DNA from 4 places in the Streptomyces sp. Ag82_O1-12 genome. Region 3 is predicted to be linked to each of the others. Evidence: riboswitches for the same ligand, from Rfam matches in the RefSeq annotation. Region 3 holds a riboswitch; each other region holds the start of a gene.
What was found. A riboswitch is a leader RNA that binds a small molecule or an ion and turns the genes downstream of it on or off. The one in region 3 is predicted to bind cyclic di-AMP.
Positions count from the first base shown of each region.

Region 1: linked by a shared signal. The riboswitch ahead of QOL88_RS15930 (LysM peptidoglycan-binding domain-containing protein) and the one ahead of QOL88_RS05415 (C40 family peptidase) in region 3 are both predicted to bind cyclic di-AMP.
Region 2: linked by a shared signal. The riboswitch ahead of QOL88_RS24185 (C40 family peptidase) and the one ahead of QOL88_RS05415 (C40 family peptidase) in region 3 are both predicted to bind cyclic di-AMP.
Region 4: linked by a shared signal. The riboswitch ahead of QOL88_RS29630 (M23 family metallopeptidase) and the one ahead of QOL88_RS05415 (C40 family peptidase) in region 3 are both predicted to bind cyclic di-AMP.

Region 1 covers NZ_FXUW01000001.1:3,501,634-3,506,161, forward strand. Annotated here, with positions in the region: gene eno (phosphopyruvate hydratase) at 1-206, opposite strand, end outside; gene QOL88_RS15930 (LysM peptidoglycan-binding domain-containing protein) at 492-1,184, opposite strand; cyclic di-AMP (ydaO/yuaA leader) riboswitch at 1,188-1,354, opposite strand; gene QOL88_RS15935 (LysM peptidoglycan-binding domain-containing protein) at 1,583-2,572, opposite strand; gene QOL88_RS15940 (cytochrome P450 family protein) at 2,694-4,001, opposite strand; gene QOL88_RS15945 (nucleoside triphosphate pyrophosphohydrolase) at 4,257-4,528, opposite strand, start outside.
Region 2 covers NZ_FXUW01000001.1:5,231,755-5,236,282, forward strand. Annotated here, with positions in the region: gene QOL88_RS24175 (hypothetical protein) at 1-112, shown strand, start outside; gene QOL88_RS24180 (SLAC1 family transporter) at 90-1,031, opposite strand; gene QOL88_RS24185 (C40 family peptidase) at 1,110-2,285, opposite strand; cyclic di-AMP (ydaO/yuaA leader) riboswitch at 2,294-2,452, opposite strand; gene pcrA (DNA helicase PcrA) at 2,781-4,528, shown strand, end outside.
Region 3 covers NZ_FXUW01000001.1:1,178,014-1,182,541, reverse strand. Annotated here, with positions in the region: gene QOL88_RS05435 (DUF397 domain-containing protein) at 5-235, opposite strand; gene QOL88_RS05430 (helix-turn-helix domain-containing protein) at 245-1,105, opposite strand; gene QOL88_RS05425 (ATP-binding protein) at 1,319-1,780, shown strand; partial or broken gene QOL88_RS05420 (DUF6328 family protein) at 1,914-2,542, opposite strand; gene QOL88_RS05415 (C40 family peptidase) at 2,625-3,098, opposite strand; cyclic di-AMP (ydaO/yuaA leader) riboswitch at 3,102-3,301, opposite strand; gene QOL88_RS05410 (hypothetical protein) at 3,651-3,959, opposite strand; gene QOL88_RS05405 (ATP-dependent Clp protease proteolytic subunit) at 3,967-4,528, opposite strand, start outside.
Region 4 covers NZ_FXUW01000001.1:6,466,603-6,471,130, forward strand. Annotated here, with positions in the region: gene QOL88_RS29625 (M16 family metallopeptidase) at 1-953, shown strand, start outside; cyclic di-AMP (ydaO/yuaA leader) riboswitch at 1,144-1,308, shown strand; gene QOL88_RS29630 (M23 family metallopeptidase) at 1,321-2,109, shown strand; gene QOL88_RS29635 (GntR family transcriptional regulator) at 2,298-2,993, shown strand; gene QOL88_RS29640 (HPr family phosphocarrier protein) at 3,278-3,559, opposite strand; gene QOL88_RS29645 (bifunctional acetate--CoA ligase family protein/GNAT family N-acetyltransferase) at 3,739-4,528, shown strand, end outside.

The DNA.
Region 1 (4,528 bases), 2.3 Mb from region 3:
AGGACGGCTTTCTCCACACCCTTGCCGAGGTAGCGGTTCGAGTCGCCGTCGCGGAGCTCGATGGCCTCGAAGGCGCCCGTGGAGGCGCCGGACGGGACGGCGGCACGACCGGTGCTGCCGTCGTCGAGGCCGACCTCGACCTCGACCGTGGGGTTGCCTCGGGAGTCCAGGATTTCCCGGGCTACGACGACGTCGATGGACGGCACGAGCATCTCCTTCTTATGTGACGCGGTGACGCGGGTCGCGTGGACCCGGCGAGGTGCGGGCCCGGTGGCTCGCGACATGAGCCTAACCGGCTCGGGACGATCGGCCACCGGGTCGCCCACCCCATGGACAGAACCGAGAGTAAATTGTTTCCGAACGGAACAAAGCCGGTTGCCGAAAAACCCCGCCCCGGTGCGTACGGGGGATGACGCACCGGGACGGGGAGCCTGTGGACCCTGGGCGGGTCCGGGCGGGCCGGAACCCTGGCGGGTCCGGTGAGCCGCTGCTTACTTCAGGTGCAGCTGCTGGCCCGTGTAGATGAGGTCGGCATCGTCGATGATGTCCTTGTTCAGCTGGTAGAGCTTCTCCCAGCCGCCCTTGACCTTCTTGTCCTCGGCGATCGAGCTGAGGGTGTCACCCTTGACGACCTTGTACTCGCCGTCGCCCTTCTTGACCTTCTTGCCGGTCGGGGTGGTGACGGTCTTCTTGGCCTCCGGGCGCTCGTCGGAGCGGGAGGCCGGCTGCTGGGTCTCACGGGACTCGGTGCTCTGCTGCTGGCTCTGCGAGGAGCTGCCCGAGTCGTTCGTGGAGCCGCCGCCGGTGTAACCGGCGCTCGACAGGCCCTTGCCGCAGACCGGCCAGGCGCCCTTGCCCTGACCCGCGAGAACCTTCTCGCCGATCTCGATCTGCTGCTCCTTGGTGGCCTGGTCGGCGGTGGCGGCGTACTTGGTGCCGCCGTAGCCGGCCCAGGTGGAGGCGGAGAACTGCAGACCGCCGTAGTAGCCGTTGCCGGTGTTGATGGACCAGTTGCCGCCGGCCTCGCACTGGGCGACGGCGTCCCACTCGGAGGAGGTGGCGGCGGAGGCGTTGCCGGCCGCCATCAGCGGGGCGGCGACGGCGGCACCGGTGACACCGGCGATGGCGATGGCCCGAGAGGCCTTGGACGGACGGCGGTGCGTGCCCTTGCCGGAAAACAGCATGGTGGATCCCCTCACCGACGCCTGCGAGGTGAGCTGTCGGGTTCGGGCCGGTTGAGTTGCCCGGCCGCGCCCCTCCCGGGACACGGCTTCACCCCAAGCCCTTCCGGCACAACTGTCCGGTCGGGCACCTACCTTGGGTCCCCCGCTCCTGCCTACGGCGCTTGACGCGACGACTGTTCCCGTACGGCCGCTGGCAGGATTCGGCGTTGCGGCAGCCGGGGCTCGCGGTGACGAGCGGTCACGACCGTAGACACGCGATCCACGGAATCTCAAAGACGATCAAGGCTTCTGAGATCTATCTCTCACGGGCCCCAAACAGGACATTCGCCGCGAAATATGACGCGAACTCGCGCGGTTTCGGGGCGACTTCCGCCCCCGTTTCCGCACTGCCCGAACGGCTACTTCTCGTCCCCTTCGCCCTCCACCGTGAGCTTCTGACCGGGCTGGATGAGGTTCGGGTCGGTACCGACGGCCTTCTCGTTGCCCACGTAGAGCGCGTGCCATCCGCCGCTGACGTCAAGGGAGTCGGCGATGGACCAGAGGCTGTCGCCGACTCCCACGATGTAATCGCCCTGGACGGCGTCACCGGAGCCCTCTTCGGAGCCCTCGTCACCGCCCGAGGCGTGACGGCCCGTGGACTCGTCCGCACGGCCGCTGTCGGACGGGAGGGATTCGTCGGCACTGGGGCCGCGATGGCGGCCGGAGCCGGTGTCGGTCAGCGCCGAGGATTCGTCACCCTGCCGCGCGTTGCCGGCCTCGCCGCTCTCCGGAGTGGCCGACGGAGAACCACCGGACCCCTGGTCCCGCGACGCGGAGTCAGCGGATTCAGACGACTTGTCCGACTTAGTCTTTTCATCCTCCGTGTCCGACGACGTGTCCGACGGCGTGTCGGACGACGACGGGGACGAGGAAGGGCTCGCGGAGGGCGACGACCCGAGCGAGTCGAGCAGGCCGGGCGAGTCCGTCGGGCCGGACGAGTCGGATGAACCGGACGCGCCGGAGTCCGAGTCCTTGCCCTGCTCGAGCCCGGAGAGCAGTCCGCAGGTGCGCCACGCGCCGACCCCCTGGTCGGCGAGGATTCTCTCGGCCACGGCTATCTGCTGGGAGCGGCTGGCCAGGTCGGCGCTCGCGGCGTAGTCGAGGCCGCCGTGGTTCTCCCAGTCCTCCTGGGACAACTGCAGGCCACCGTAGTAGCCGTTGCCGCTGTTCTGGCTCCACGCGCCGCCGGTTTCGCAGTCCGCGACCCGGTCCCAGGTCGTGCCGTCGGCCGCACTGGCGCCGGAGGCCCCGAGGAGCGGGATCGCGATGGCGGAGCCGGTCACTCCGGCCGCCACGAGGAGAGCCGGAGCCTGGCGGGGGCGACGGTGCCGACCGTTCCCGGAGAGCATACGGAGACCTTTCGCGAGACAGCAGTGACCGACGCGGCGTGATTCCCCGCCGCGTTGATGGGTGAACGTATCGGCAGTCGATCACTTGTCACAAGTTCATGCCGCGCAGATCACGTGAAGATCACAGGTCTGATGTTTCGTCACGTCCAGCCGGTGCTACCGGTGCGAACTCCACCGGCAGCGTGCGCAGCCCCCGCATGATGAGGCCGCCGCGCCACCGCAGCTCGGCCGGATCCGCGGCGAGCCGGAGGTCCGGGAGGCGGGTGAGCAGGGTGGCGAGCGCGGTGTGGCCCTCCAGACGGGCGAGCGGGGCGCCGAGACAGTAGTGGATGCCGTGGCCGTAGCCGAGGTGCTGGTTGTCGCGGCGGGAGAGGTCCAGCACGTCCGGATCGGCGAACCGCTCCGGATCCCGGTCCGCGGCGGCCAGGACCACGAGGACGGGGTCGCCGGCCTCGATGCGCTGCCCGCCGAGGGTGAGGGACTGCGTGGCGAAACGCCAGGTGGCGAGTTCGACCGGGCCGTCGTAGCGGAGGAGTTCCTCGACGCCGGTCTCCAGGAGGCCGGTCTCCCCGGCGGCGAGGGACGCCTGGAGCCGTGTGCGCTGCCCGGGGTGGGTGAGCAGGGCGTAGGTGCCGTTGCCGATCAGGTTCACGGTCGTCTCGAAACCGGCGAACAGCAGGATGAAGGCCATGGCCGCCGCCTCGTTCTCGGTGAGGTGCTCACCGTGGTCGGACGCGCGGATGAGACCGGAGATGAGGTCCTCGCCGGGGGCGGCCTCGGCGGGCAACGCCTCCCGCTTGCGGTGGATGAGGTCGGCGAGGTAGCCGCGCATCTTCTTCACGGACCGCGCGACGCCGCCCCTGGGACCGCCCTGGTGACGGATCATCATGCCCGCCCAGTCGCGGAAGTCGTCCTGGTCCTCGCGCGGGACACCGAGCAGGTCGCAGATGGCGTAGATGGGGAGCGGGAACGCGAACTCGTGGATCAGGTCGGCTGACCCCTTCTCCGCGAACCCGTCGATGAGGGTGTCGGCGAGCTCCTGCACCCGCGGCGCGAACTCGGCGACCCGGCGGGGCGTGAACGCCTTGGACACGAGCCGCCGCAGCCGGGTGTGGTCCGGCGGGTCGATGTTGAGCAGATGCGTCATCAGCTCGGCCTTGCGCTCCCCGGGGATCCCGGTCTTGCCCTTGGCGTGCGCCGGTTCGTCGTGATGCGCGGGGTTCTTGGAGAGCCGGTGGTCGGCGAGCGTCTGCTTGGCGTCGGCGTACCGCGTGACCAGCCAGGCCTCCACACCGCTGGGGAGCCGCGTCTTGTGGACGGGGCTGTGCTCGCGGAGCCAGGCGTAGGCGGGGTAGGGGTCGCTCGCGAACTCCCAGGTGAAGAGGTCGGGAGTGGTCGCGGGTGTGCTGGGCTGGGGCTGGTCGGTCACGGCTCGACGGTATCCGGCTTCCGGGAGCGCTCTTGCCTCGGTCGCGGCTGGGCTGGGCTTTCCTGGGGCTGGCCGTCCGTCTTCCTGACTCCCGGCGCCCAGCGTTCGGCTCATGGCTCCTGGCTTCCGGCTCATGGCTTCTGGCTTCCGGCTTCCGGCTTCCGGCTCATGGCTCCTGGCTCCTGGCTCCTGGCTTCCGGCTCCCGGCTTCCGGCTTCCGGCTTCCGGGAGCCCAGGTCTCCGTCCCCGGGCCGCTCAGCCCTCGGCGTCTCTGATCGCGTCCCGGTACGCGCGGGCCGCCGCTCTCAAAGCCGCCTCCGGGTCGACGCCCTCCGACTCGGCGCGGACGGCCAGGGCCAGGAGGTCGTAGCCGATGCCCTCGACGGGTGGGAGGGGTATGTCCAGGTTCGCCGTGCGGACACGGGAGGCCAGTTTGGCGGCGAGGGCCAGGCCGGGCTGGCCGAGGGGGATGCCCTCGGTGATCGAGGTGCGCTGCTTCTCGACCGCCTTGGTGCGCAGCCAGTGCT
Region 2 (4,528 bases), 4.1 Mb from region 3:
CCTCGGCCTGGTCTACGTGAAGCGGGACGACGAGAAGGTGGACAAGGGCCTCTTCGGCCTGGTGGGTCTGCTGACCACGGCGAACATCTTCATCGCCGTCCTCTGGACCTGACCCGGGAGCGCCGGGCGCCGGGCCGGGAGGAGGCGAGAGCCCAGGCGGTGCACCCCAGCCAGGCGGCCACCGCGATCCACAGCAGCACCTCCCCGGCGGCGTCGAGCCAGGCGACGTCGAGCGCGGCGGCGACCGCCAGGGTGGCCGCCGCCGTCACCACCGCGGCGAACACGGTCGCCCAGCGCCGCACGTCGTAGTGGTGCCGGGGCCAGAACAGCTCGGCGAGGAGCAGCGCGACGCAGGCGATCAGCGCGAGCACGAGCAGCGTGACGGTCGTCGTGCGCAGGGCGCTGGTGTTCTCCTCGTTCCACAGGTACAGGCGCGAGCTGTCGGCGCCGAGGAGTTTCGCCCCGGCCATGGAGGAGACGGCGAGGGCGCCGGCCGAGAGCCAGTGGTCCCCGCGCCCCTCCTCCACCTGCCGGGGCTGGAAGCGGAACAGGGCGAAGCAGTAGAGGGCGAGCCCCAGCCAGAACAGCACCAGGGCCGCGTGGGCGAGCCAGGCCGCCGAGTCCGCCGCGGCGAGCGTCGCGCCGAGCACGGCGAGCCCTTCGGTGGCCACACAGCGCAGGAACACCGTTCCGCGCCGCCCCTGGGCCTCCGCGGTGAGCAGCACCGCCCAGAGCAGCATGGCGAGGGCCAGCAGGGCTTCGGCGAGGGACTGCAGGCCGGCCGCGGAGAAGCCGGTGCCCAGGACGGCGGTCGCCGCCACCGTGGTGAGCGCGGCCGGCGTCTCCGCCCGCCACGCGCCGTGCCACCGCTGGGCGAGGCCCGCGGCCGCCACCAGCCAGGCCGCGCAGGCCAGGCCGAGGGCGATGCGGGAGAGGACGTCGTACCCCGCCGAGTCGAGACCGACCGACACGATGCCGGTCGCCAGCGCATACGTCGCCCACCAGGTGGCAAACGGGGAGGGACCGGACATAGCGCCGATGCTAGAGAGCGCCGCGCGGGTTACGAGAGGGGCACGCGCGTGTGCCCCTCAAAATCGTGGCGGGACTTCTCAGGCCGGGCGCACCACGCTGTGGATCGCGGACTCGCCGTCGTAGTAGATCGACTCCTCGCGCACGTACGTGCCGGGCTTCGGAGCGTGGATCATCATGCCGTTGCCGATGTAGACCCCGACGTGGGTGACGTCGTCGTAGAAGAAGACCAGGTCGCCGGGCCGGGCCTGGGAGAGCGGGACCGTGGTGCCCGCGTTCACCTGGTCGTAGGTCGTACGCGGCAGGGTGACGCCCGCGGCCTTCCAGGCGGCCTGGGTGAGGCCGGAGCAGTCGTAGGAGCCGGGTCCGACCGCGCCCCACACGTACGGCTTGCCGACCTGGGCCCGGGCGAAGGCGAGCGCCTTGTCGGCCTTGGTGGCGTACGAGGAGTCGGCCGGTGCCGTCGAGGAGGACGAGCCGGAGCCCGGCCCCGACGAGGAGGACCCGCTGTCCTGCTGCTGAGCCGCCTCCTCCCGCGCCTTCTGCTGCGCGGCCTGCTGCCGGGCCAGCTCGTCGGCCTTGCGGGCGGCCTCCGCCCGCTTCTCCTTCTCGATCGCCGCGAGCCGGGCCTTCTCCTCGGCGGTCAGCTTCGACATCAGCTCGCGCGCGTCGGCGAGCTTGCGCTGGACGGTGGCCTTGGCCGTCCTCAGGCCGTCCTGCGAGTCGGTGAGCGTCTCGAGGCTCTCGGTGGCCTCCTGGCGCTTCTTCATCGTCTCGGACTGCTGCGTGACGTAGTCGTCGACCGCGACCTTCTGGCGGCCGGTCATCCGGTCCATCAGCTGGGTCTGGTCGAAGTAGTCCTGCGGGGTGTCCGCGAGCAGGAACGTCGCGGTGTCCGGGGCGGCGGCGCCGGTGCGGTACTGGGCGGAGGCGAAGGAACCGAGCTCCTCGCGCGCCTCGTTGAGTTTCTGGGTGCGCTCGGCGACGTCGTCGAGGAGGGTGTCGGCGCGCTTGCGCTGCTTCGCGGTCTTCTCCTTGGCCGCGTTGTACTTGTCGGTCGCCGACTCGGCCTGGCGGTACAGGTCGTCGACCTTCTTCTCGACTTCCTCGAGGCTGGGCTTGTCGTCGGCCTCGGGGGCGGCGTTGGCCGACTGGGACAGCAGGGCCACGGAGGTGAGGGCCGCCGTTGCGAGGGCGGGGGTCCGTATGCCTGCCACGCGCGTACCCGTAGGACGCGACTTGCGGTGCGACGCCAAGGGAGGCGACTCCTTCCACGTTCCGCCTACCGAGTTAGCTGTCGGGTTCGGGCGGGTGGTTCGGAAGGTTTGCCCTACGGCCGTCTCCGTACAGGGAGTCGGGCCGATTCACCCCAGGTTCACGGTTGGGTCCCCGGCTCCGGCTGCCGCTGCGGCGCGCCGGACTCGGCGGAGGCCGCGCGGCCCGGCGACGTTCGCCGGTGGGGGTCATGCGGCCTGGTCGCACGGTAGCCAACTCGTGTGGCCCCTGTGAAGGTTGATGGGTGATATGCCCGATACATTTTCGTGACCTTACGCATGAGCGTTGCCGAGAGTGAGTGATCGAGGGGGATTGGTTGCAAGTCGTCCATAATTGCGAGGGTGTAGCAGGGCGTGATCATGTGGTCATGGAGGGCGACAATGCGCCGCCGGGCGGTCGGCCGGGGGCCCCGGTGCGGGGCGATGTTCTCAGGGCGGCGGCGGGCTGTCAGTGGGGCGCCCTAGACTCGGAGAGCGATGAGCAGCCTCTTTGACGACAGCTTCCTGGCGAACCTCCAGGCCCAGCGGGGCCCGGCCGACGAGCCCCCGCCGCCACCCGAGGACGATCATGTACCGGAGTCGATTCCGGACGATCTGTTCGGCGGGAAGTTCGACGCGCCCCCGGACCGGGACGCCTACTACCGCGACGGCGCCCCCCGCCCGGTGATCGACTCCGCCGCGCTGCTGGAAGGGCTGAACGACAACCAGCGCGCCGCCGTCGTCCACTCCGGCTCCCCGCTGCTCATCGTGGCCGGAGCCGGCTCCGGCAAGACCCGGGTGCTCACGCACCGTATCGCCCACCTGCTCGCCGAGCGGGACGTGCACCCGGGCCAGATCCTCGCGATCACCTTCACCAACAAGGCCGCCGGCGAGATGAAGGAACGCGTCGAGCAGCTCGTCGGCCCGCGCGCCAACGCCATGTGGGTCATGACCTTCCACAGCGCGTGCGTGCGCATCCTGCGCCGGGAGAGCAAGAAGCTCGGCTTCACCTCCTCCTTCTCGATCTACGACGCCGCCGACTCCAAGCGCCTGATGGCCCTGGTCTGCCGCGACCTGGACCTCGACCCCAAGCGCTTCCCGCCCAAGTCCTTCAGCGCCAAGATCAGCAACCTGAAGAACGAGCTGATCGACGAGGAGGACTTCGCCGCCCAGGCCACCGACGGCTTCGAGAAGACCCTCGCCCAGGCCTACGCCATGTACCAGTCGCGGCTGCGCGAGGCGAACGCCCTCGACTTCGACGACCTGATCATGACGACGGTCAACCTGCTGCGCGCCTTCCCGGACGTCGCCGAGCACTACCGCCGCCGCTTCCGCCATGTGCTGGTGGACGAGTACCAGGACACCAACCACGCCCAGTACGCCCTCGTCCGCGAGCTCGTCGGCACCTTTGAGCACCCCGTCGACGTCCCGCCCGAGGCGGAGGTCCCGCCCGCCGAGCTGTGCGTGGTGGGTGACGCCGACCAGTCGATCTACGCCTTCCGCGGCGCGACCATCCGCAACATCCTCCAGTTCGAGGAGGACTACCCGGACGCCACGACGATCCTTCTCGAGCAGAACTACCGCTCCACGCAGACGATCCTCAGCGCCGCCAACGCCGTCATCGAGCGCAACGAATCCCGCCGCCCCAAGAACCTGTGGACCAACGCGGGCACGGGCGCGCAGATCACCGGCTACGTCGCCGACACCGAGCACGACGAGGCGCAGTTCGTCGCCGAGGAGATAGACCGTCTCACCGACGCGGGCGACGCGAAGGCCGGCGACGTCGCCGTCTTCTACCGCACCAACGCCCAGTCCCGTGTCTTCGAAGAGATCTTCATCCGCGTCGGCCTGCCCTACAAGGTCGTCGGCGGCGTCCGCTTCTACGAGCGCAAGGAGGTCCGGGACGTCCTGGCCTACCTGCGCGTGCTCGCCAACCCCGAGGACTCGGTGCCGCTGCGCCGGATCCTCAACGTCCCCAAGCGGGGCATCGGCGACCGCGCCGAGGCGATGATCGACGCCCTGTCCCAGCGCGAGAAGATCAGCTTCCCGCAGGCGCTCAAGCGCGTCGACGAGGCGTACGGCATGGCCGCGCGCTCCACCAACGCCGTCAAGCGGTTCAACACGCTGATGGAAGACCTCCGCACCATCGTCGAGTCCGGCGCCGGACCGGCCACGGTGCTGGAGGCCGTCCTGGAGCGCACCGGCTACCTCGCCGAGCTCCAGGCCTCCACCGACCCGCAGGACGA
Region 3 (4,528 bases):
ACGGTCAGATGCGGTCGACCGCGGCCGTGAACCCCGCCCAGCTCCTCGGGGAGAAGAGCAGCGCGGGTCCCGCCGGGTCCTTGGAGTCGCGCACGGCGAGCAGTCCGGCCCAGGGCGGGGCATCCGGACGCGCGGTCTCGACGCAGTTGTTCGCGCCGGTGCTGTAGCTGCTGCGCAGCCACCGCACACCGTGCAGTTCGATGCTTGAGGGGACGTGACGAGGCAGTGCACGCATGGTGCCTCCTTACGCGCCGGCGGCTGTCCCGGCGATGTAATCCAACGAGTCCTCGGGCGAAAGGGCGTGGATCTGAAGGGTGTTGAAGGCCTCCGTGTAGGCCTGGAGGTCTTCTTTCCGTTCGAGGTAGAGGCTACTCGTCAAGTGGTCGAGAACAACCACATCCAGATCAGAAGTGCTCGAAAATGAGAAGATTACGAAAGGGCCGGTGACGCCGATGTGCGCCCCGGCGGCGAACGGCAGGACCTGGAGGCGCACTTGAGGCAGCCGGGCAGCCTCGACCAGTCGTTCCAGCTGGCGGGCCATGACCCCGGGTCCGCCCACCTCGCGCCGCAGCACCGCCTCGTCCAGGACGGCACTGAGGTTCAGTGGGGGATCCGCGCGCAGCACGTCCTGCCGGGCCAGCCGCACCTCGACCAGCGTGTCGAGCCGGTCCTCCGGGAGTCCCTCCACCGCGGCCTTCGTCACCGCCCGCGCGTACTCGGGCGTCTGGAGCAGGCCCGGGACGACGCTGGTCTCCAGCGTGCGCATCGTGCCGGCCTGCGACTCCAGGCTGATGAAGTCCCGGTAGGTCGGCGGCAGTACCCCGCGGTAGGCGTGCCACCAGTGGTGCCGGCCGCCGCTGTCGTCGGCCCCCGCCAACGCCATGAGCAGTTCGCGAAGTTGGGAGTCCGCCACACCGTAGGCGTCGAGAAGTAACCGCACATCGGCCGGTTTCACCCCGCTCGTGCCCGTCTCGATCCGGCTGACCTTGGACTGGTGCCAGCCCACCAGCCGGGCCGCCTCACCGCTCGTGAGCCCCGCGGAGGTGCGCAGCGCACGCAGTTCGGCGCCCAGTTTCCGGCGGCGCACCGCGGGACCGTGCTGCATGGGCTCCTCCTTACTCCTTCCGAGCCACCCAAATACGGTCTCGCGTCGCAGAGTTCACCGCTTTGAGCGACAGATATATGCATATCTTGGTGGATCGCCGTCCTTCAGGGGTGTTCTGGTGGCAGTCTGGCGACGAAGCACCAGTCCGGGACCGTACTCGAACCATCCGCTCCGTGTCGGGCTGTGGTCCCGTGGGAAAGGGACGAGGTCGCCATGGCAGACCATCTGGAAGCATCCGTCACTCTGCCGAGCGATCCCGCCTCGGTCTCCGCAGCGCGTGCCTACGTGGTGGGCACGCTGGCGGAGTGGGGGCTGCCGGCGGACACGGAAGGGTCCGACACCGTCCGGCTCATCATCTCGGAACTCGCCACCAACGCCGTCCAGCACACCTTCGGTCAGTCGCCCACGTTCACCGTGGACATCGCACTGGACCGTGACGAGCGCCTGCGCATCGGTGTCACGGACAGTCATCCGCGCTTCCCCAGACGTCTGCCGGCCGCCGTCCAGCAGGACAACGGCCGAGGCCTGGTCATCATTCGCTGGCTGACCGCGGAATGCGGCGGCAGGCTCCGCATCCGCCCCACTCGCGAGGGCGGCAAGACCATCTCGATCGAACTTCCCTGGGTCGTCCCGGTCCAGCCGGTGACGACCGCGGTGCAGCAGGAGCCCTGCTGACCCACAGCAGGACCCGAAACGCATGTCCTGCGGGTGCCCTCAGCGCACCCCGGCCCGCGCGACCCGCATCCGGGCCACCCCCGCGGCCATGACGCCCGCTCCGCGCCTCGCGCCCCGCCGGAGCCCGCGGCCGTCACCGGTGCCGTGCCGACGCCTCCCGGTGCGCAGCCGCCCCTCGGAGCCCTGACGGCTGACCGACGGTGTGCCGCAACGGTGCGGGGATCCCGCCGTCGCCCCCGGCCGTTTCCGTCTGGGTGGTCTCCCCGGCGCCGTCCGCCTCCGCACGCGGCCCCGCCCGCCGCACCAGCCGCGGGAGCAGCCCCCACAGGCCGACACAGACCAGGAAGGTCGCGGCGCCCGCGGCGACACCGCCGGTCCGGCCCGTGGTCACGTCGACCACGAGCAGCACGGAACCGCTGAACGCGAACACCAGCACACTCAGGCCGGTGGTGGCCAGGCGCGAGGAGACCTGCACGATGCGGGGCTTGGCGCCCTGCTGGAAGAGGGAGCGGTGCAGCGCGGCCGGAGCGGTGAAGAGAGCGGCGGCAAGGACCGCAAGCAGCAGCGTGACGAAGTAGTGACGCGCTGGACCGTGTCGAGGTCCTCGAAGCGCGAGGTGAAGGCCAGTGACAGCAGGAAGGCGAAGAGGATCTGCACGCCCGTCTGGGTGACGCGGAGTTCCTGGAGCAGCTCGACGAAGTTGCGGTCGGCGCGTTGCAGCGGCGTCTCGTTGCGCGCGGTGCAGGGGCGGTGCTCGGCCATGGGGTCACGGGTATCCACATGAGCCCGTGTCACGCTCCGGCGTGCGGCGGCGCGTCAAGGACGCCGCCGCACGCCGGGCGGATCACTTCACGCGTCCGTACCAGACACTCTTGGTCCAGATCTTCTGCAGTCGCACCACGTCCCCGCTCTTCGGGGAGTGCCAGAGCTTGTTCTTACCCGCGTAGATACCGACGTGGTACACGTTGCTGCCCGAGTGGAAGAACACCAGGTCGCCCGCCTTGCGGTTCGTGGCGGAGATGTGGTGCGTCTTGTTGTACTGCTGGGCAGCCGTGCGGGGGAGCTTCTTGCCGGCCTTCTTGAACGAGTAGAGCGTGAGCCCGGAGCAGTCGAACCGGTGCGGACCGGTGGCCCCGTACCTGTAGGGCGAACCCTTCTTGGAGGCCGCTATCTGGAGTGCCTTGGTCGCCGGTGTGGCCGCCGCCGCCTCGGAGGCGAAGCCGGGCGCCACGATGGAGCCGCCCACCGCGGCGATGGTGAGCGCCGAGGCCGTGCCGGCCCGGGCCATGAGCGACGGGACACGATTGAGCGCAGTCATGCGCAACCCTTCGTCAGCCGCCTGTGAAGGATGACCTGTCGGATTCGGGCTGACAAAGTTGCCCGGCCGCTGACGCGGCTTCACCCCAAGGGCTGCTCGAGTCCGGTCATGGCGTGACCGTCCCGGCGACCCGTCGTGCTTGGGTCCTCCACTCCTGCCGATCCACTCCTGTCGACCGGTCATCCGGGCGGCGGCAGGACTCGGCGTCCGCCCGGATCGCCCCGCCACAGCGGCGGGGGCTTGTCGTCAGACAGGGATCTTGGCGCATGCCTGTCCGCATTTCCCAACTGAACCGGGGATTTGTGTTGTTACTCACCACTCACCCGTTCGGGTGGACATGCGTGCGTTCGAGCCACTGTCCACGGGGTCGCTGAGCTCCGGACCAGGGCTGGAATGCCCCATTCCGTCCGTCGGCCACGCACGAGGCGCAACCGGAACGGTCCCGAAATCCGTTTCCCGCCTACTCCGAACAGGGGTACGTCTTTTGGTCCGTTTCAACTCAGCTCCGGACGCCTCGTCGGCGGCGCATGCGCCCGGGCCGACGGTTCCGCGTCAACTGACGGACTCCGGGGGCAGGGTGAGCCGGGCCGTGCGCCGCTCGCCGTCCAGCACCCGCAGGGCCCGGGCCAGGGTGCCGGCGTGCAGTTCCGTCTCGCCCCGCCGGTGCATCAGGGCCAGCGCGTCACGCAGCGCCGTCGCCTTGCCGACCAGGGCCTGGGCGGCGCGCAGTCCGCGGTAGGTGTCGCCGTCCTGGGCCGGATTGATGCGGCCGAGCAGGTCGACGACCTCGAGGTAACGGTCGATCAGTTCCGCTTCGGCGCGCGTCAGGGCGGGCAGGGGCGGCAGTTCGGGCGGGAGCACCGGAGCCTCACCGACCGGTCGGCGGGGCCAGGGTGGCCTTGCGGCTGGGGATGATCCCGTCGATCAGGCCGTACTCCACCGCCTCCTGCGCGGTGAGGATCTTGTCCCGCTCGATGTCCGCCCTCACCTGCTCCGGGGCGCGGCCCGTGTGCAGGGCGAGCATCTCCTCCATCCGGCTCCGGATGCGCGTCAACTCGTCGGCCTGGATCGCCAGATCACTGGCCTGCCCCCGGACCGGCTCGGGCAGCGCGGGCTGATGGATCACCAGGCGGGCGTCGGGCAGCGCGAATCGCTTGCCTCGCGTGCCCGCCGCCAGCAGCACCGAGGCCGCCGCACCGGCCTGGCCCAGGCAGATCGTCTCCACGTCGCAGGAGAGGTACCGCATCGTGTCGTAGAGGGCCGTCATCGCGTGGAAGGTGCCGCCGGGGGAGTTGATGTAGAGCGAGATGTCGCGCTCCGGGGCCTGGTGCTCCAGGTACATGAACTGGGCCATCACGTCGTTCGCCGAGGTCTCGTCCACCGGTGCCCCGAGGAAGACGATCCGCTCCTCCAGAAGCTTCGAGTACGGA
Region 4 (4,528 bases), 5.3 Mb from region 3:
ACCGCCTCGACGAGATCCCGCACGAGCTGGCCAACCCCTCCCGCCGCGGCGCCAAGGAGCTCTCCAAGGAGCTGTTCCCGGCGGACGCGCGCATGTCGCGGCCCCGGCAGGGCAGCGAGGAGACCGTCGCCGCCATCGACTCCGCGGCCGTACGCGCCTTCTACGAGAAGCACGTCCGCCCCGCCACGGCCACCGTCGTGGTCGTCGGTGACCTCACGGGCATCGACCTGGACGCCCTGCTCGGGGACACGCTGGGCGCCTGGACGGGCTCCTCGGCCGAGCCGCGTCCGGTGCCTCCGGTCACCGCCGACGACACCGGCCGGGTCGTCATCGTGGACCGCCCGGGCGCTGTCCAGACGCAGCTGCTGATCGGCCGGATCGGGCCGGACCGGCACGACCGCGTATGGCCCGCGCAGGTGCTCGGCACGTACTGCCTCGGCGGCACCCTCACCTCGCGCCTGGACCGTGTCCTGCGCGAGGAGAAGGGCTACACCTACGGCGTACGGGCGTTCGGCCAGGTCCTCAGGTCCGCCCCGGACGGCACGGGTGCCGCGATGCTCGCCATCAGCGGTTCCGTCGACACGCCCAACACCGGTCCCGCCCTCCAGGACCTCTGGACGGTGCTGCGCACCCTCGCCGCAGAGGGGCTGACCGACGCCGAGCGGGACGTCGCCGTGCAGAACCTGGTGGGTGTGGCGCCGTTGAAGTACGAGACGGCGGCGGCCGTCGCGAGCACGCTGGCCGACCAGGTCGAGCAGCACCTGCCCGACGACTACCAGGCCACGCTGTACCGGCAGCTCGCCGCGACCGGCACCGTGGAGGCCACCGCGGCGGCCGTGAGCGCCTTCCCGGTGGACCGTCTGGTGACCGTCCTCGTCGGTGACGCGGCGCAGATCAAGGCACCGGTCGAGGCCCTCGGCATCGGCGAAGTCACCGTCGTCGCCGCCGAGTAGCCGCACGCGCGCAGGGGCCCTGGTTGTCTTCAAAGGCACCAGGGCCCCTTTATGCCCGAATTGGTATGGGAGTTGCCTGTCTGCCCTGTGGGATGCGCTACAAAAGCCGGGATTCGTTTGGGAATTGAAAGTGGCGCCGCTTAGCGTCATCCGGGCTGTTCGTCAGGCAGTGCGCCGCACCCGCGGCACCGGACAGTCATCGCCGAGTCCCCGTACGGCGCGAGCCAGGGGAGCCGGGGACCCATCGCAGTCCCTGGGGTGAATCGGGCGCCCGCGCGAGTCGCGAGGGAGTCCGTAGGAGACCTTCCTGCTCCGAACCCGTCAGCTAACCCGGTAGGCGAGAGGGAAGGAAAGGACCAGCCACCACATGGCGTTCACTCGCGCCACCGGGAAGCACCGTCGTCCCAGCAGGATGCAGCGCTCCACCGCCCGCGCGGCGGGCGTCGCGGCCCTCGCCACCACCGGCGTGATCGGCACCGTGGCGGCCCCCGCCGCCTTCGCCGCCGAGCCCAGCGCCGAGCAGACCGGCCTCACGCCGGTCGTCACCATGAACGACACCGCGGCCCAGCAGATCGACGCCCAGGCCCTCGCGCAGCAGCACGCCGCCGACGAGGCCGCCGCCAAGCAGAAGGCCGAGGAGGCCGCCCGCAAGCGGGCCGCCGAGCTCGCGGAGAAGGCCAAGGAGGCGGCCGAGAAGGCCCGCGAGGCCAAGGAGCGCGCCGCCCGCGAGGCCGAGCGCAAGCGCCTGAACACCTTCGTCGCCCCGATCTCCGGCTCGTACGTCTCCACCAGCTACAAGGCCAGCAGTGGCCTGTGGTCCTCCGGCAGCCACACCGGTGTCGACTTCCACGCCGCCAGCGGCACCTCCGTCCACGCGGTCGGCGCGGGCACCGTCGTCGAGACCGGCTGGGGCGGCTCCTACGGCAACCAGGTCGTGATCAAGATGCACGACGGGACGTACACCCAGTACGGCCACCTGTCCTCCATCGGCGTCTCGGTGGGCCAGCAGGTCACCCCGGGCCAGCAGATCGCCCTGTCCGGCGCGACCGGCAACGTCACCGGCCCGCACCTGCACTTCGAGGCCCGCACCAGCCCCGAGTACGGCTCGGACATCGACCCGGTCGCCTACCTCCGCTCGCACGGCGTGAGTGTCTGACCGCACCTCTCCGCTCCTCCCGAAAGCCCCGGCTTCCCGAGCCGGGGCTTTCGGCGCTTACGGCCGCCCGCTGTCCAAAAAATATCCATGGATGGTCGCCTGCCGTCGGAAATTCCGGCTCATTGCAATAGAGTCACGGAACGCACGCCGCTCGTCGGCGTTTCACGGGGATTAAGCGGAGGTCGGTCATGCGTATTCCCGCGCACTCGGTGTGCACGGCCATCCGGGACGACATCGTCGCGGGTGTCCACGCACGCGGCAGCCGGCTCACCGAGGAACTCCTCGCACGCCGCTACGGCGTCTCGCGGGTGCCAGTCCGGGAGGCGCTGCGCACGCTCGAGGCCGAGGGTTTCGTGGTGACCCGCCGGCACGCGGGCGCGTGCGTGGCGGAACCCACCGAGCAGGAGGCCGGCGACCTGCTGGAGATGCGCATGCTGCTGGAGCCGCTCGGTGCGGCCCGCGCCGCCCAGCGCCGCACCGAGGCGCATCTGAAGGTCCTGCGCGGCCTGGTCCGGTTGGGCCAGGAGCGGGCCCGCCGCGGGAACAGCGACGACCTGCGCTCTCTCGGCGGCTGGTTCCACGAGACGCTCGCCCAGGCCTCCGGCAGCCCCGCGCTGACCTCGATGCTCACCCAGCTCCGCTACAAGATCGCCTGGATGTACGCCGTGGAGGCGCCGGCCAGCCCGGTGGAGTCCTGGACCGAGCACGGCGCGATCGTGGACGCGGTGGCGCGCGGGGACGGCGAGCGCGCGCGGGCGGTCACGGCGCTGCACACCGAGCGCGCGAAGGGCGCGCACCGGCTGCGGTTCGGCTCCGCCCAGGAACGCGCCCACCGTGTGAGGAACTCGCAACATCCCGTAAACACGGCGAGCCCGCGGCTTTAACACGGCGGCCGTATACAAAGAGCAGTGAATTCTCGGGGGGTCATTTCCGCTGCCCTGATTCTCGGAATTCCGAGCCCCGTCACCCGGGAATGGCGAAGTGCCGCCCGCGCCGAACGGGGAATGGTGCGAGGGCCCGTCCGTGTCGACTGGGAATGGTGAACGTCCCACGCGCGTCGACCGGGGAATGGCGAAGGCCCCACCCGCGTCACCCGGGAATGGCGAAGGGCCCGCCCGGTGAATTCGGACGAGCCCCTCGCTGTGCGCCGGATCGGGCGCTCGGTGGATCAGACGGTCTCGGGCAGTTCCTCGAGACCCTCGGAGACCAGCTTGGCGAGCCGGTCCAGGGCGGCGTCCGCGCCCTCGGCGTCGGAGGCGAGGACGATCTCCTCGCCTCCCTGGGCGCCGAGGCCCAGGACGGCCAGCATGGAGGCCGCGTTGACGGGGTTGCCGTCAGCCTTGGCGATCGTCACCGGGACGCCTGCGGCCGTGGCGGCTCGGACGAAGATGGAGGCGGGGCGGGCGTGGAGACCCTCGGCCCAGCCGACGTTGACGCGGCGCTCAGCCATGTGTTGCTGCCCTTCGGTTTTCAGGGTTGTCTAGACCAGTTTCCCATATCGTGAAGCCACCGGGAGCGGTCCTCGCGTTCCACTCCGGGGGTGCCGTCGGATCGCGGCCTCGACCCGACTGACGCCCTCCACAGACTGCCTCGCGCCCGCTGTCGGACGCTAGCCGTACTCTGGGGCCCATGCAGACCTCGCCGGACCGGCACGAGTATCCCGCCCACTGGGAAGCCGACGTGGTGCTGCGCGACGGGGGTACCGCGCGCATCCGGCCCATCACCGTTGATGACGCCGATCGCCTGGTCAGCTTCTATGAGCAGGTCTCCGACGAGTCGAAGTACTACCGCTTCTTCGCGCCGTACCCTCGCCTGTCCGCCAAGGACGTCCACCGCTTCACGCACCACGACTTTGTGGACAGGGTGGGACTCGCGGCCACAGTCGGCGGCGAGTTCATCGCCACCGTACGCTACGACCGGATCGGCGCGGACGGAACGCCCGCGTCGGCGCCGGCCGACGAGGCCGAGGTCGCCTTCCTCGTGCAGGACGCCCACCAGGGCCGCGGGGTCGCCTCCGCCCTGCTCGAACACATCGGCGCCGTCGCCCGGGAGCGCGGCATCCGCCGCTTCGCCGCCGAGGTGCTGCCCGCCAACACCAAGATGATCAAGGTGTTCACGGACGCCGGCTACACCCAGAAGCGCAGCTTCGAGGACGGCGTCGTCCGTCTGGAGTTCGACCTCGAACCCACCGACCGCTCCCTGGCCGTGCAGTACGCGCGCGAACACCGTGCCGAGGCCCGCTCGGTGCAGCGGCTGCTCGCCCCCGGCTCGGTCGCCGTCATCGGCGCCGGTCGCACGCCGGGCGGCGTGGGCCGCAGCGTCCTCGGCAACATCCGGGACGCCGGGTACAGCGGCCGCCTCTACGCCGTGAACAAGGCCCTCCCCGACGGACAGAAGGAGCTCGACGGTGTGCCCGCCC